DNA from 2 places in the Pseudomonas sp. FP453 genome. Region 2 is predicted to be linked to the other one. Evidence: riboswitches for the same ligand, from Rfam matches in the RefSeq annotation. Region 2 holds a riboswitch; the other holds the start of a gene.

Region 1 (7,674 bases), 1.4 Mb from region 2:
CCACGCCCGCCAGCTGCTGCAAGCTGAAGCGCGCCTGCACCCGGCGCTGGCCCAGTTCCTTGTTGAGCAACACCAGCATCCCTGGGCGGGCGGTAGCGATTGATCTCGTCCACCACCGTGGCCAGCGTGGCGTTGTTGAACACCAACACCTGTTCGCGCCAGGCCACCACGGCTTGGGTGTCGACCACCACGGGCGCGCCGATGCCCGCCGCGCTGTAGGTCAGTTGACGGCCGCTGCCCAGGCTCACACTGTGCCCGCCGGCGTCCACCGACAGCGAACCCTCGATGCAGGTCACGCACACGCTGTGGTCGGTGTTGCGCAGATTGAAGCGTGCCTGCGCGGCACTGACCCAACCGTCACCGGCCTGGACCCGCAGCGGCTGCGCCAGACGGGCGACCACCTCGACTTCGCCTTCCAGCAATTCAATCCCCTCACCGATCCGGCTGATGCGCGTCTGGGTATTGAGCTCCAGGCTGACCCCGTCACTCAACAGCACTTGGCGCTGCTCACCGACCTCGGTGCGATAGTCGGCCGTGAGCCCGGCAAAACCACCCGGCGTGCCGACGCGCACCATGACCAACGCCGCCGAGGCAGCTATCGCGCCGCCCAGGAAGGCACGGCGGCCAAAGCTGCGCGATGGCGCGGCGTGCTCCAGGGCGGGGGCCAGTTGCTGCCACAGGACCTTGGTTTGCTCGAACGCCTGGGCATGCTCCGGGCTCTGGGCACGCCAGGCCTGCAAGGCCTTGGCGTCGGCCACGGTGGCGCGGCCCGACGTCAGCAGGAGCAGCCAGTCGCGGGCTTCATCGTGCAAAGGACTGGCGGAGGCTGCCCGGGCGGTGGAGAGGTTAAAAATGTTCAAGCGCGCACATACTCACGGTTTTATCAGGGACTCGACACTAAGACGGTTTTCCGGCCCCGGGACCGAACCGCTGAATCACTTTTCTTTCGAGGCGCTTGGCGCAGTGGCCGAGGGCGGCCTTGATTTCCTTCTCGACCATGCGCGTGGAAATGCCAAAACGCTGGGAGATTTCCAGGTGCGGCGCTTCCTCCAGACGCGCGGCGATGAGGATTTTGCGCCGGCGTGCGGGCAGCTCATACAGGGCTTTGACCAGCGATTGCACCTCGCGCTGGCCGCCCACCACCCGCGACGGGTCCTGGGCTTCGTCGGCGGCTTGCAGCAGCTCCTCGACTTCGCTGCCGGTGAGCAGGCGCGCGTCGGCCTGGCGGCGGTCGGCAGCGATGTTCAAGGCCATGCGGTAGAGGTAGGCGTTGGGTTGTGCGAGGTTTGGCGGCACGTCCATGCGGTCCACCCGCAGGTAGGTTTCGTGCAGGACGTCGTTGGCCAGGTCCTCCGAGCCCAGGCGCTTGCGCAAACGCACCTTGAAGTCTTCGTAGGACGCCAGGAACAAACTGACCATCGTGCTGTGCCCGGTATTTTTCATCCGTGCGTGGCTCCCTTCCCTGCTGTGCATTCCATGCGTGTTCCTGTGGTGTCGGGCATCAAAAGCAACGTCACCGGCTGGCGCAGCGAGCTCGGCGCGGGGCGTTCGACCCGGGCCGCACTGAGGTTGCGCACCAGTGCTTCATCGCGTTGTTCATCGCCGGTGGAGCTGACCAGCCGGCTGTACTCGATCAGCCCATCCGGGTTGACCCACACCTGCACCAAGGCGCGAAAACTGCCGGGACGGGTCAGGGGCGAACCGCACAGGCTGGTCTCGATGGCCTGCTGCAAGGCCGTGGCGTAGCTGTTGTTGATCCGCGCGGCGTTGCGTGCCGACGCGCCCTTGGTGGTGGCCGGCCGGCTGACCTGCGCCAGTTGCAGGGTGAACGCATCACTGCGGGCATAACGCGCCATCAGGCCACTCCCGGTCAGCAACATTGCCAGAGCCTCCTGCGCCGTGAAGCGCCCATGCACGCTGATGGAGCGCCGGCCCCGGGTCAGTTCGCGGTCCACCAGCACCGCCATGCCGGTGGCGCGGCTGTAGGCTTGCAGGGCGTGCTCCAGGTTTTGCGCCGGCAGGTCCAACGTCAGCAATACGGGTTCCGCCTGCGCTATACGGCCGCCTGCCAGCAGCCACAGCAAGACCAGGGCGCATACGGCGCGCCGCCAGGCCCCCTGTTCACCCCCCGCTCTGCATCGCTGCACGGCCGACGTGTCCTTGAAAACCGTCATCCTGAGGCCAGTTTATGAACCTGATGTTACGGTGATGGCAAAAAAAACGTCACGGTGACGGGATGCCCGCTGCACTACACTTTCAAGCCTTACCGGCCCACTTCCCAGGGCCTGCCAGGAGGCCCGATGAAACTGTTCCCCAGCCTTGCCAGCCTGTTGCTGTGCGCCGCCCTGCCCGTGCTGGCCCACGCCGACAACAGCAAAAGCACCTGCACCGAAGTCTCGGTGGACGGCTACAAGGCGCCCGACTACGGCTGCCTGAGCCAACAGATGGGCAGTGACAGCAACGCGACCAAGGCGGCGAAAAAAAACCGTGAGGCGCAAAACATTCCCGTCGACAAGCGCGCGCCGAACGCCGTGGGCCTGTCCACCCCGGCAGCCACCAGCGTGCGCATGGGCAATAGCTTCGGCACCTCGGTGAAACCGCAACGGCCTTGAGCCGTTTGACGAAATTTTCATCTGTGCCTGCCTATGATCGCCTCCCTCGTTGGGGAGTAACCGGCTTCTGACCCTGTTGGAAGCGTTCGTATCAACATATTCGGCAACCTGCCGTGGTACGAACATCGCTTTGCGGTTGGTGAGACCAGCGACACTTCCATGCCTAAAGTCGGGCGCGTGGACGTGTCGTTGTGTCCCATAGCCCGACTGGAAGCCTGACCGTGAACCCCATTTCCCTGATCCTCCTGGCCCTGGCCATGTCTACCGACGCCTTTGCGGCGGCCATCGGCAAAGGCTCCAGCCTGCACAAACCGCGCCTCACCGAAGCCCTGCGCGCCGGCCTGATCTTTGGCGTGATCGAAGCCATCACCCCGATGATCGGCTGGGCCATCGGCCACGCCGCCACGCGCTGGGTGGAAGACTGGGACCACTGGATCGCCTTTACCCTGCTGGTCGCATTGGGCCTGCACATGATCTACAACGGGCTCAAGGCCGAGGATGAAGAGGCTGAAAAGCCGACCCAGCACTCCTTCATGATTCTTGCCGTGACGGCCTTTGCCACCAGCATCGATGCCCTGGCGGTGGGTGTGGGCCTGGCGTTTGTCGATGTGAATATCCTGGTGGCGTCGGCGGCGATTGGCCTGGCGACCATGACCATGGTGACCATTGGCATGATGCTTGGGCGGGTGCTGGGCACGGTGGTGGGCAAGCGTGCGGAGATGGTGGGCGGGGTGGTGTTGATGGTGGTGGGTGCGACGATTTTGTATGAGCACTTGTCGGTCTAAGCAACAGCGCTGAGCAAACAGGTGGGTGCGGGCTTTTCTGTGGGAGCTGGCTTGCCTGCGATGGCATCACCTTGGTCTAACTGAAAGACCGAGGTGTCTGCATCGCAGGCAAGCCAGCTCCCACAGAAAGCAGTGCCCACAATCAAGTGGGCGGTGTTACTAGGCCGCGTTGCGTTCTTTCTTCAAGCTGTCCATATCAATCACAAAGCGATACTTCACATCGCCCTTGAGCATCCGCTCATACGCCTCATTGATCCCCTGGATATCGATCAACTCGATGTCCGAGACAATCCCATGCTTGGCACAGAAGTCCAGCATGTCCTGGGTCTCCTGAATCCCGCCGATCAACGACCCCGCCAGGCTGCGGCGCTTGAAGATCAGGTTGAACACCGACGGCGACGGGTGCGGGCTGTCGGGGGCGCCAACCAGGGTCATGGTGCCGTCACGCTTGAGCAGGTTGAGGAACGCGTCGAGGTTGTGGGGCGCGGCGACGGTGTTGAGGATGAAGTCCAGGCTGTTGGTGACGGCGGCCATTTCATCGGCATTCTTCGACACCACCACCTGGTCGGCGCCCAGGCGCAGGCCGTCTTCGCGTTTGTTCGGTGAGGTGGTGAACAAGGTCACATGGGCGCCCATGGCGTGGGCGATCTTCACCGCCATATGGCCGAGGCCGCCCAGGCCGACCACGCCGACTTTCTTGCCGGGGCCGACCTTCCAGTGGTGCAGCGGCGAATAGGTGGTGATGCCCGCGCACAGCAACGGCGCCACGGCCGCCAGGTTGCTGTCATCGTGGGAGATGCGCAGCACGAACTTCTCCTTGACCACGATGCTGTCGGAGTAGCCGCCAAAGGTGTTTTCACCGCCAAACACCGGGCCGTTGTAGGTGCCGGTAAAGCCGTTCTCGCAATATTGTTCTTCGCCTTCGGCGCACGACGCGCAGTGTTGGCAGCTGTCCACCATGCAACCAACGCCCGCGAGGTCGCCGACCTTGAAGTTTTTCACGCTGGCGCCCACCGCCGTGACGCGGCCGACGATTTCATGGCCGGGCACCGACGGGTACAGGGTGTTGTTCCACTCGTTGCGCGCGGTGTGCAGGTCGGAGTGGCAGACGCCGCAATACAGAATGTCGATCTGCACATCCTCCGCCCCCGGCGCGCGGCGCTCGAAGGTGTAGGGCTTGAGAGCATCCTTGGCGTTCTGCGCGGCGTAGCTGTAAGTCTTGGCCATTTCGTTCACCTGTGTGATCGGACAGTGGAAGTCAGTGGACCAGCATAGACGCTGAACCGTTCAACCGAGCACACCGGTACAAGCCCTTCGTCCGGTTTCACGCAATAGTGAGCTAGAGTTCTCAGCCCACCCACCCAGGAGTTTTCCATGAGCACATTCGTTGCCAAAGACGGCACCCAGATCTACTTCAAGGATTGGGGCAGCGGCAAGCCCGTCCTGTTCAGCCACGGCTGGCCGCTGGATGCGGACATGTGGGAATACCAGATGGAATACCTGAGCAGCCGCGGCTATCGCACCATCGCCTTCGACCGCCGTGGCTTTGGCCGCTCGGACCAGCCGTGGACCGGCAATGACTACAACACCTTTGCCGACGACATCGCCCAGCTGATCGAACACCTGGACCTCACCGACGTGACCCTGGTGGGCTTCTCCATGGGCGGCGGCGACGTGTCCCGCTACATCGCACGCCATGGCAGCGCCCGTGTCGCCGGCCTGGTGTTGCTGGGCGCCGTGACGCCGATCTTCGGTCAAAAATCGGATTACCAACAGGGTGTGCCGCTGGACGTGTTCGCCGGGTTCAAGGCCGAGCTGCTGAAGGACCGCGCGCAATTCATCAGCGACTTCAACGCGCCGTTCTACGGCATCAACAAAGGCCAGAACGTCTCCGCCGGCGTGCAGGCCCAGACCTTGCAGGTCGCCCTGCTGGCGTCGCTCAAATCGACGGTGGATTGCGTCACCGCGTTCTCCGAGACCGACTTCCGCCCGGACATGGCCAAGATCGACGTGCCGACCCTGGTGATCCACGGCGATGGCGACCAGATCGTGCCGTTCGAAACCACCGGTAAAGTGGCCGCCGAGCTGATCAAGGGTGCCGAGCTGAAAGTTTACAAGGACGCGCCCCACGGGTTTGCCGTGACTCATGCCCAGCAGTTGAACGAAGACTTGCTGGCGTTTCTGAGCCGCTGAAACACCGTCTCCTTATTTGGCCGGGCTTGCCCGGCCTTTTTTTCAGCTGAAACGCTGGCTCGGCACCAGGCGGCCTGGCCCGCTGATCAGCAGCGTGGTGAAAATAATCAGCAGCAACCAGCCGAACTGCGCCTCGAACAGGCTCCACTCCGGGTGCACCACCAGCAACGCAATCAACAATACGCTGAGGATCGGCAAGCACGCCCAGCGCACAAGCACCCCGGCGATGATCAGCAACGGGCACAGCACCTCGGCGAAAATCGCCAATGACAGCGTGACCGTCGCCCCCAGGTGAAACGGGTCCTCGATCAACTTCAATTGCTCGCTGTAATTGAGCAACTTGGGCAAGCCATGCACCCCTAGCAGCAACACCGCTCCGCTGGCCCTCAGAAACAACAGCCCCAGATCCTGATACTTCGATTCGTTCATATGCGCTCCCGTTGAGTTGACCCTCTGTCGAGGTCAATTCTGGCGGCAGGCGCGCATGCAGGCTTGCAAGCCTGTGCTGACCTCAATCCCCCGTGCCGGCAAACGCCGCGACGATTTCATCGATCACCCCCCGCACCCGCGCGGTGTGGCGCAGGTCGGCGTGGGTCACCAGCCACACGTCGTAAGGCAACGGCCGCACACGCTGCGGCCACAGGCGCACCAGACCGTCGCGCTCGCCGGTGTACACCGGGATTTCGCCGATGCCGATGCCCGCGGCAATCGAGCGGCGCACCAGCAGGCTGGAACCCAGGGCGGCAACGATGCGTCCGCGACCCAGCGGCTCGGACACCAGGGTCAGGTCTTTATGCTGTTGCAGGTGAGGCCCATAGACCACCAGGTCGTGGCCGTCGAACTGGCTGCCGGGCTCGGGCACACCGTGCCGGTCGATATAGCCTTGGGACGCAAACAACCCCACCGGCCAACGGGCGAGACGCCGGGCGATCAGATCAGGGTTGTCGGGGCGCGTGTTGCGCACCGCGATGTCGGCTTCGCGCTTGGCCAGGCTGAGGATCTGGGTGGAGGCGTCCAGTTGCACGCGTATGTCGGGGTGTTTGTCGTGCAGGCGGGCGATGGCCGGGATCAGGAAATCGATGGCCAGGGAGTCGGTGGTGCTGACCCGCACGGTGCCGATCAGGCGGTCATCCAGGCCCTGGATCTGGCGCTCCAGATCGAGGGCCGAACGCTCCATTTTTTCCACCGAGCGCAGGGCCGCTTCGCCCACGGCAGTCAGCGCGTAGCCCTCGGAGGTGCGCAGGAACAGCGTCGCGCTCAAGGACTTTTCCAGGGCGTTGATTCGACGGCCCACGGTCGCCTGATCCACCCCGAGTACCCGCGCGGCGCCGCGCAGCGTCGATTCGCGGCAGACCGCGAGGAATACCCGTGCATCGTCCCAGTTCATCGTCTCCCCCAGTGCTGCATATATGCATCTCTGTGCCGCCAAATCGCAGCATTATTGCATCAGTGTCCGGCGCTATGCTGGGGTCCGAGAAAAATACCCGGGACCTACGACCGTTCGCCGCGGTCCCAACCCATACGCTCACCGTTACAGGACACCCACAATGACCCTGCCTACCGACATGACCCTGATCGAAATCACCACCCCCGGCGGCCCCGAGGTGCTCAAGCCTCGCCAGGCGCCCGTGCCCGCCCCGGCCGCTGGCGAAATCCTGATCCGTGTGCACGCCGCCGGGGTCAACCGCCCCGACGCCCTGCAACGCGCGGGCAAGTACCCGATGAAACCCGGCATGAGCCCGATCCCCGGCCTGGAAGTGGCGGGTGAAGTGGTGGCGCTGGGTGACGGTGTCAGCGAATACGCCCTTGGCGACAAGGTCTGCGCCCTGACCAACGGCGGCGGTTATGCGCAATATTGCACGGTACCCGCCGGCCAGGCGCTGCCGATCCCCGACGGCCTGTCGTGGATTCAAGCCGCGGCGATCCCGGAAACCTTCTTTACCGTGTGGGCCAACCTGTTCGGCATCGGCGGCGCCCACCAGGGCCAGCGCGTGCTGATCCACGGCGGCACCAGCGGCATCGGCACCACCGCGCTGATGCTGTGCCGCGAGTTCGGCATCCACACGTTCGCTACCGCCGGCAGC
Region 2 (7,674 bases):
TTGCAACTTCAGCACACGCTTCCTGCCGGGCTAATCTGCCTATGAACGCATTCATGGGCGCCTGTGGCAATTCGACTTATGGTCAAAGCGTGCGATTCGTGCAACCAATCCGTAGCGGACAGGCTCAAGCTCCGGTTTTTGAGGAGTGCTCGGTCCTGTGTGGTTGGGCTGTTAAAGACGCTGATGGTGCTTGTACAAACGCCAAACTATTCATTTGCTCGCCACACTCTTGTGAAGTTGTGAAAACCCGTTTTTTTCACGCTCTTTTGAAGACGTGAACCTCAAAAAAGGGCTGCCTCAGCCTGGCACCTGGCCCGGATACCTTGCCGACACGCGGCAAAACGGGCAAACAACTCAAGTGGCCGAGCGCAATGGCAGCTCTGGCAGATGCGATATAAAGAGGGGTGGTTTGCAACGAAAACAGCAAGCACGCCAGCTCTATTCGATCTGTGTGGGCGGCTCTCTGTGGGCGATTGGGGGGTTAATACCGAGGCATTAACGATGCTGCGGGGCCCGATCAGGAGACGTCCTTATAATCGGGGGGAGATTGTAGCGAAGAACGCCAAGGAAATGGGCGTGTTTTATGACTTTTATTAGGTGTTCGGTCAGGCGGCCAACGGCTGGTGCCGGGACGACTGCGCTGCACGTGGGCTTACGCGGGCACGGGCCGGCAGCGGGCGGTGCATCCAGCTCAGGCGAATCTCGTCGATTTCCACCCAGCCATTGCCCACGGGGCGGCTGGCTGCACTCTTTAAAGGCCTGGCAGCGGCCTTGTGCATCGAGCAGGGCGAACTGACGCAGGGCGGGTTTGCGCATGAACAGCGACCAGAGAAAATTCATGGTGATAGCCTCCTGAGATTGAGGCAAAGCTTGCCAGCCCGGGATGACGAGCGCATGTATCGGCTGTGACATCTCGGTGACATCGAACCCCAGCGACCGGCGCCGGTCACAGGATGTAACTGATGCTAGTTCCCGGCAGTGGCGCACCGCTATACTGCCCGCCTGTCGGTACCTGATTTCTGGAGAGAAGCGCATGTTGCAACGCCTGTTGTTCGGTTTGATCACTGTGACCAGTTTGGCCCTGGTTGGCTGCGCCAACAGCCCGCAGCAACTCAGCCCGCAACCAAAACTCACCACGCAGCTGGCGCCAGTGGGTCACGGCCAGCCGGTGTCGGTGCGTGTGGTGGACGGCCGTCCGTCGCCAACCCTGGGTTCCCGTGGTGGCCTGTACCCGGAGACCGCGCTGATTTCGGTCACCGGCCAGGACGTGCTGCCCAAGCTGCAAGCCCAGGCCGAAGCCGCCGTGCGCCTGCTGGGCTTTACCCCAAGCCCGAATGCGCCGGGCGCACCGCAGTTGACCATCACTTTGGCTGAACTGAAATACCAGTCGCCCAAGGAAGGCCTGTATGTAACCGAAGCCTCGATCGGCGCGACGTTCAAGTCCGACGTCACGGCGGGCACCCGTCGCTACAGTGGCCGCTACGGCGCATCGCTGAACCAGCGCTTTGGCATGTCGCCGAACCAGGAAACCAACACCAAGCTGGTCAGCGACGTGTTGAGCGACGCCTTGACCCGCCTGTTCAAGGACCCAAGCATCGGTTCGTTGCTCAGCTCGCAATAACCGCTGCATAAAAAAACCGGGCTCAGTGATGAGCCCGGTTTTTTTGTGCCTTGAGTTTCACGCGGCGGTGTCGATACAGAAGTCCAGCAGGCTCACGCCGGTCAACAAATCCGCTTCCGGCAAGTCGGCATGCTGGTGCCCGCCGAGGGCGCAATACACCAGCCAGTGGCGATCCTGCACATTGAACGCAAGGCCGCCGACCAGCGCCTCTTGTTCATCGCTGGGGGCGATCAGATACAGCCGATCCTGGTTGTGCGCGTGCAGCATGACAAGCTCCCGAACGTTCGAAGGGCAACAGAGTGGCTTGTTAAGGTGACGTTCAGGTGACGCCGTAAATTACTGGATACATTAGCCGTTCATGTTGGGATGCAATATTGGTGGCTGATGAGGCTGCTACGTCCAGCCATGTATCAGAACTGATACCCAGCCACTGTGTTACCGAGGTTTGCGATGGCGCTGCCCGCACTATTGATCAATGCTGTGGCTTTAACGATGGCCTTCCCGGGGGCGGCGTTGCTGGCGATCACCCGCCTGCGCGAGCAACGCGCGATGGCTGACCTGACCGCGCAAAGCGAACAGCGCGCGATTGACCAGCCGATGCTGTTTCTGGATGTGCGCACCGAACGGGCGCATCGCTTGGCATACCGTATCGGGTTCGCCTGCCTGGGGTTGGCGCTGCTGACTTCCTGGATCAGCACCTGCCTTTAGAAACACCCTAAAACAAATGTGGGAGCTGGCTTGCCTGCGATAGCGGTCTGTCTGAGCCAGATGCATAGGCTGACACACTGCAATCGCGGGCAAGCCCGCTCCCACACAAGCTCTCGCCCACATTTTTTACAGCGGGATGCCCGCCTTGACGCGGTACTGATTGCGCACCGGCGTCGCATACTGCACCACCAGAAACGGCCGATGCTCAACCGGGCATTCGTTCAAGCGCCGTTCCCACTCCGCCTTCGCCTTGGCCAGTTCATCCGCCGGGAACACCTCGGCTGCCGTCGGCACCTGCAATTGCGGGTCTGCCTCGCTCCACTGCGCGTACGCCAGGTAATGCACCGGAAACAACCGGTAACCGCCGAGAATCTGCCGGTCCATTTCCGTCGCCAGCACTTTGGTGTCTTCAAAGCGCTCGGTGATCGGCGGGGCGAAGTTCACATGCACCCGGCCCTTGTAGCCGGTGATGCCCAGGGCGATGCTCACGTCATCTTCGCCCGGCGCCTTGCAGTAGGTGCCGGTGGTGGCGCGGATATACAGCTCGCGCGCCTTGGCCGAATCGCAGGGGTCGTATTCGTAGCTGATGGACACCGGCGTCAGGTTCAGCGACTGGATCACCTCGGCAAACGGCTCATCCTTGCGGCTGACGTGGAACATCTTGAGGATCGCCGACTCGGTGCGGTCATCCCCGTCCTTGGCGCGGCCTTCGGCCTGGGCGATCCAGATCGACTCGCAGTCGTTGCGGATCGAATGGTTGATATAGGCCGACAGCAAGTTGAAGGCGGCCATCTTTTCTTTTCGCCCGGTGATCGAGCGGTGCACGATAAAGCTCTTGTTCAGGCGCATCAGGTCGCTGACAAACGGCTTTTGCAGCAAATTGTCGCCGATGGCGATGCGCGGCGTCGGCAGGCCGGCGTGGTACACGGCGTAGTTGACGAAGGCCGGGTCCATCACGATGTCGCGGTGGTTGGCCAGGAACAGGTAGGCGGTGCCGGACTTGAGCTGCTCGACGCCGGTGTAGGTCACGCCGTCGGTCGCGCGGTCGATGGTGTGGTCGACGTAGTACTCGACTTTGTCCTGCAGCGTCGCCACGGTGGTGACGCCGGCGAATTCACGGCGCAGCTTGCGGGCGATCATCGGCTTGAGCAGCCAGCCCAGGGCGCCGGCGAAGCGCGGAAAGCGGAAGTGGGTCAGGATGTCCAGAAAGGCCTTGTCACTGAACAGTCGGTCCAGCACTGCCGGGACTTCGCTGTCGTTGTAAGGTCGGATGGTATCGAATTGGCCCATCATGCTCTCTTGTTAGAAACGGCTAGGGTAAGTAAAGGAAATGCCAGGGAGCGGTCCGGGAAATGGGCCCGGCCGGAAATAGCCCTGTAAATAGACCGGCGATTATACGCACAAGTCACTCTGGAGGCTGCGATGCTGGAAACCGCGACGTACGATTGTCCTTATTGTGGGGAAGAGGTTGAGACAACGGTGGATTTGTCTGGCGGTGACCAGAACTATATAGAGGACTGCCAGGTGTGTTGCCGCCCGATCACTTTCGATCTACAGGTCCATGGCGACGAGTGGATGCTTGAAACCCGCAGTGAAAACGAATGACAGGACCGCCCATGCAGCGAATCTATGAACCGGAAAACCTGATGGAAGGCGAGTTGCTGCAGCAGATGCTCGCCAGCGAGGGTATCGAGGCGCACCTGGTGGGGCGCCATCTGCTCGGTGGCACCGGCGAGCTGCCGATATTCGGCCTGCTGGGCCTGGAGGTGGACAACGACCAGGCCGCGTGTGCCCGTGAGTTGATTACTGCCTATATCGGCGCGCAACCCATGCCCGGCGATGAACCCGACAGCTTCCCCGACGTGTTGGTCTGTTAGGCTGTCGGTCGGTTTACCCAAGAGTCGTGTTGCCCCATGTGTGGACGTTATGCCCTGTTTCGCTGGAATCCCTCCTTTGCTGCCTTGCCGGGCTTTCCGGCCGACCAGCAGGCCCAGTGGAACATCTCCCCGAATGACTCGGTGCTGATCCAGCGCGCCGACGCCGGCCAGCGCACCCTGGCCCGAGCGCGCTGGGGCCTGACGCCGCCCTGGCTGACCGACCTTTCGCGCACGCCCGCCCACGCCCGCGCCGAAACCCTGGCCGAGCAACCGATGTTTCGCGAAGCGTTTCGCCAGCGCCGTTGCCTGCTGCCGGCCAATGGCTTTTACGAATGGCGCGGCACCCAGCGCAAGCGCCCGTACTGGTTGACGCCGGGGGAGGGCTCCACGCTGTTTTTTGCGGCGATCTGGGAGGCCTATCCGGTGCAGGAACAAGTGTGGCTGAGCACGGCCGTGGTCACCCAACCCGCGCAAAGCCAGCGCCGGCCTTTGATTCTGGATGCCGCAGGGCAGGAGGCCTGGCTCAATCCCGAGACGCCTTTGCACACGCTCCAGGCGCTGTTGGCCAGCGAGCCGGCTGCGTTGCGTGAGCGTGTGTTGGCCAACATGGTCAATGATCCCAAGCTGAACGGACCGGAATGTTTGACGCCGGGTTGAGCTGCGCGTGAGATGTATCTGAAATTCTGCGGTTACACGTCTGTTGTATCTGGCGCCGATACACATGAGCGCCTAGGATACGCGCCATGTTTTCAGGGAGAGTGTCATGAAGAAATCATTGGCGATAAACGTTTTGGCAGCCGCGCTGCTGCTGGCTGGTTGCCAGTCGGTCAACACCACCACCGGCGGCGCCGTTGGCGTGGAGCGCAAGCAGTACATGTTCAGCATGCTGTCGAGCCAGGAAGTCGACCAGATGTATGCCCAGTCCTACCAGCAGACGTTGGGCGAGGCCAGCAGCAAGGGCCAACTGGACAAGACCAGCGCCAATGCCAAGCGTGTGCAGGCCATCGCCAACCGCTTGATCGCCCAGGCACCGACCTTCCGCCCCGATGCGGCGCAGTGGAAGTGGGAAGTGAACCTGATCAAAAGCGACGAGATGAACGCCAACTGCGGGCCTGGCGGCAAGATCTTTGTGTACAGCGCGTTGATCGACAACCTCAAGCTGACGGATGACGAACTGGCCGCGGTGATGGGCCATGAAATCGCCCACGCCTTGCGCGAGCACGGGCGCGAAGCCATGTCCAAGGCCTACGGTATCCAGATGGCGAAGCAGGGCGCGGGCGCGCTGTTCGGCCTGGGCCAGGACAGCCTGGCATTGGCCGATACCGTGGCCAACTACGGCATGACTTTGCCCAACAGCCGGGCCAATGAAAACGAAGCAGACCTGATCGGCCTGGAGCTGTCGGCTCGCGCCGGCTACAACCCGAATGCGGCGATCACCCTGTGGAACAAGATGGCCAAGGCTTCGGAAGGGGCACCGCCTGAGTTCATGAGCACTCACCCGGCGTCGGATAGCCGGATTGCGTCTTTGCAGGCGGCGATTCCGAAGGTGATGCCGTTGTACCAGCAGGCCAAGAAGTCCTGATACTAAAGGTCTGGTGAAGATCCAAATGTGGGAGCTGGCTTGCCTGCGATAGCGGTATGTCAGCTTGCACATCCCTAGCTGGCCCACCGCAATCGCGGGCAAGCCCGCTCCCACATGGGATTGGGTTTACAAATCTAGATCCAACCGCTGCTCTGCATCGCCTTGTAGACCGCAACCACCGCCAGCACGAAGAACGCCGTAGCCGCCAGTCGACGAATCAAGGTCAGCGGCAGCTTCTCCGCCGCAAAATTCCCCGCCAGAACCACCGGTACGTTGGCAATCAACATGCCCAGGGTGGTGCCGATAATCACCAGCCACAACTCGGGATACTGTGCCGCCAGCATCACCGTGGCGATCTGGGTCTTGTCACCGATTTCGGCAAGGAAGAACGCGATCAGCGTGGTCAGGAACGGCCCGAATTTGCGGGTGGTGCTGGCTTCGTCGTCATCGAGTTTGTCCGGCACCAAAGTCCACAACGCGGTGGCGCAGAAGCTCGCCGCGAGGATCCAGTGCAACACCGCATCCGAGAAGAAGCTGCCAAACCATGCGCCCACGGCACCGGCTGCCGCATGGTTGGCCAGGGTCGCGGCGACGATGCCGGCGATGATCGGCCAGGGTTTGCGAAAGCGTGCGGCCAGGATGAGCGCGAGCAGTTGCGTCTTGTCGCCGATTTCGGCCAAGGCAACGATTGCGGTAGGAACGAGTAATGAATCCAGCATCAGGTAGGTTTCCAGGGGCGGGTCGACACGGCTATGACACGTACAGCCTTCCCGCCCCGGGTAAGGTGTGCGTGTCATAGGTCTTGTCAAACCCCGGTCCGTCTGTGCGGACACCTGGGTCGCATACGCCATGGTCTGTTGACCAAGTATGTTGACGTATGCCGGACGAGCGTGGCGCTCGTGGGAGACTACTCCCCTAGGACGGAGCGGATTCTGCCTAGGCAAAACCCATTCGGCAAGCCTTCTTTTTCAAACGCCCGTCAGCCGCGCTTGGCGCGGTAGATGCGGAAACCATTGCCTTCGGCCTTGATTGCGCACACGCCCAGATGCTCTTCGATCAGCGGTTGGTACTTCAGGAAACTGTTGGCGACCAAACGCAGTTCGCCGCCTTTTGCCAGGTGTTTCGCCGCTTTTCGCAGCAGATTCTCCGTAGCGAAATAATCCGTGTGTACGCCGACATGGAACGGCGGGTTGCTCAGAATCGTGTTCAAACTCATCGGTGCGGCGTCGATCCCGTCGCCGGTCAGCACGTCGGCTTCCAGACCGTTGGCCGCCAAGGTCAGGCGGCTGCTGGCGGCGGCGAACGCATCCACGTCGAGCATCGTCACTGTGTTGTGCGGGTAGCGACGTTTGACCGCTGCCCCCAACACGCCCGCGCCGCAACCGAAGTCCAGCAGGTGACCGCTGGGCAGTTTGTCCAGATGCTCCAGCAGCAGTTCAGTGCCGCGATCCAGGCGACCGTGGCTGAACACCCCCGGCAAGCTCACGACCTTGAGCGGACCTTCAGGCAGCGGCACATCGAAGACTTGGGCCAGGCTTTCCAGTTCGACCGCTTGCGGCGCGTTGGCCACGGTGACTTGCCACAGTTGGCAATGCCGCGCGTTGTCCAGCTTGCGCGGCTTGCCGAAGGGGATCATCTGCTTGGCAGCACTTTCGATACCGCCTTTTTTCTCGCCCACCAGAAACAGTTCGGCGCCGGGCAAACGTGCGGCCACGGCATTGAGCAGGTAGTCGGTGAGGTCCTTGGATTTGGGCAGGAAAATCACCGCCGCATCAAATGCGCGCTCGGGCACATTGACCCCGAACTGGCTGCGCTCGGGGAAGCGTGCGTCGAGTGCCGCCTGGTCGCCGGCGTGCCAGCACCAGCCGTGGGCGTTGGGCAGGCGA

What was found. A riboswitch is a leader RNA that binds a small molecule or an ion and turns the genes downstream of it on or off. The one in region 2 is predicted to bind manganese.
Region 1: linked by a shared signal. The riboswitch ahead of mntP (manganese efflux pump MntP) and the one ahead of PSH87_RS04760 (TMEM165/GDT1 family protein) in region 2 are both predicted to bind manganese.

Annotation. Positions count from the first base shown of each region.
Region 1 is NZ_CP117435.1:2,419,511-2,427,184, reverse strand. It holds partial or broken gene PSH87_RS11150 (FecR domain-containing protein) at 1-860, opposite strand, end outside; gene PSH87_RS11145 (RNA polymerase sigma factor) at 898-1,443, opposite strand; gene PSH87_RS11140 (secretin and TonB N-terminal domain-containing protein) at 1,440-2,084, opposite strand; gene PSH87_RS11135 (hypothetical protein) at 2,301-2,612, shown strand; yybP-ykoY riboswitch at 2,652-2,819, shown strand; gene mntP (manganese efflux pump MntP) at 2,834-3,397, shown strand; gene PSH87_RS11125 (NAD(P)-dependent alcohol dehydrogenase) at 3,557-4,624, opposite strand; gene PSH87_RS11120 (alpha/beta fold hydrolase) at 4,772-5,590, shown strand; gene PSH87_RS11115 (DoxX family protein) at 5,633-6,019, opposite strand; gene PSH87_RS11110 (LysR family transcriptional regulator) at 6,102-6,977, opposite strand; gene PSH87_RS11105 (NAD(P)H-quinone oxidoreductase) at 7,138-7,674, shown strand, end outside.
Region 2 is NZ_CP117435.1:1,051,867-1,059,540, forward strand. It holds partial or broken gene PSH87_RS04715 (hypothetical protein) at 606-840, opposite strand; gene PSH87_RS04720 (YajG family lipoprotein) at 1,034-1,621, shown strand; gene PSH87_RS04725 (hypothetical protein) at 1,679-1,888, opposite strand; gene PSH87_RS04730 (hypothetical protein) at 2,072-2,329, shown strand; gene PSH87_RS04735 (1-acyl-sn-glycerol-3-phosphate acyltransferase) at 2,456-3,619, opposite strand; gene PSH87_RS04740 (CPXCG motif-containing cysteine-rich protein) at 3,752-3,934, shown strand; gene PSH87_RS04745 (putative signal transducing protein) at 3,946-4,206, shown strand; gene PSH87_RS04750 (SOS response-associated peptidase) at 4,243-4,863, shown strand; gene PSH87_RS04755 (M48 family metallopeptidase) at 4,970-5,788, shown strand; gene PSH87_RS04760 (TMEM165/GDT1 family protein) at 5,923-6,507, opposite strand; yybP-ykoY riboswitch at 6,597-6,716, opposite strand; gene PSH87_RS04765 (class I SAM-dependent methyltransferase) at 6,768-7,674, opposite strand, start outside.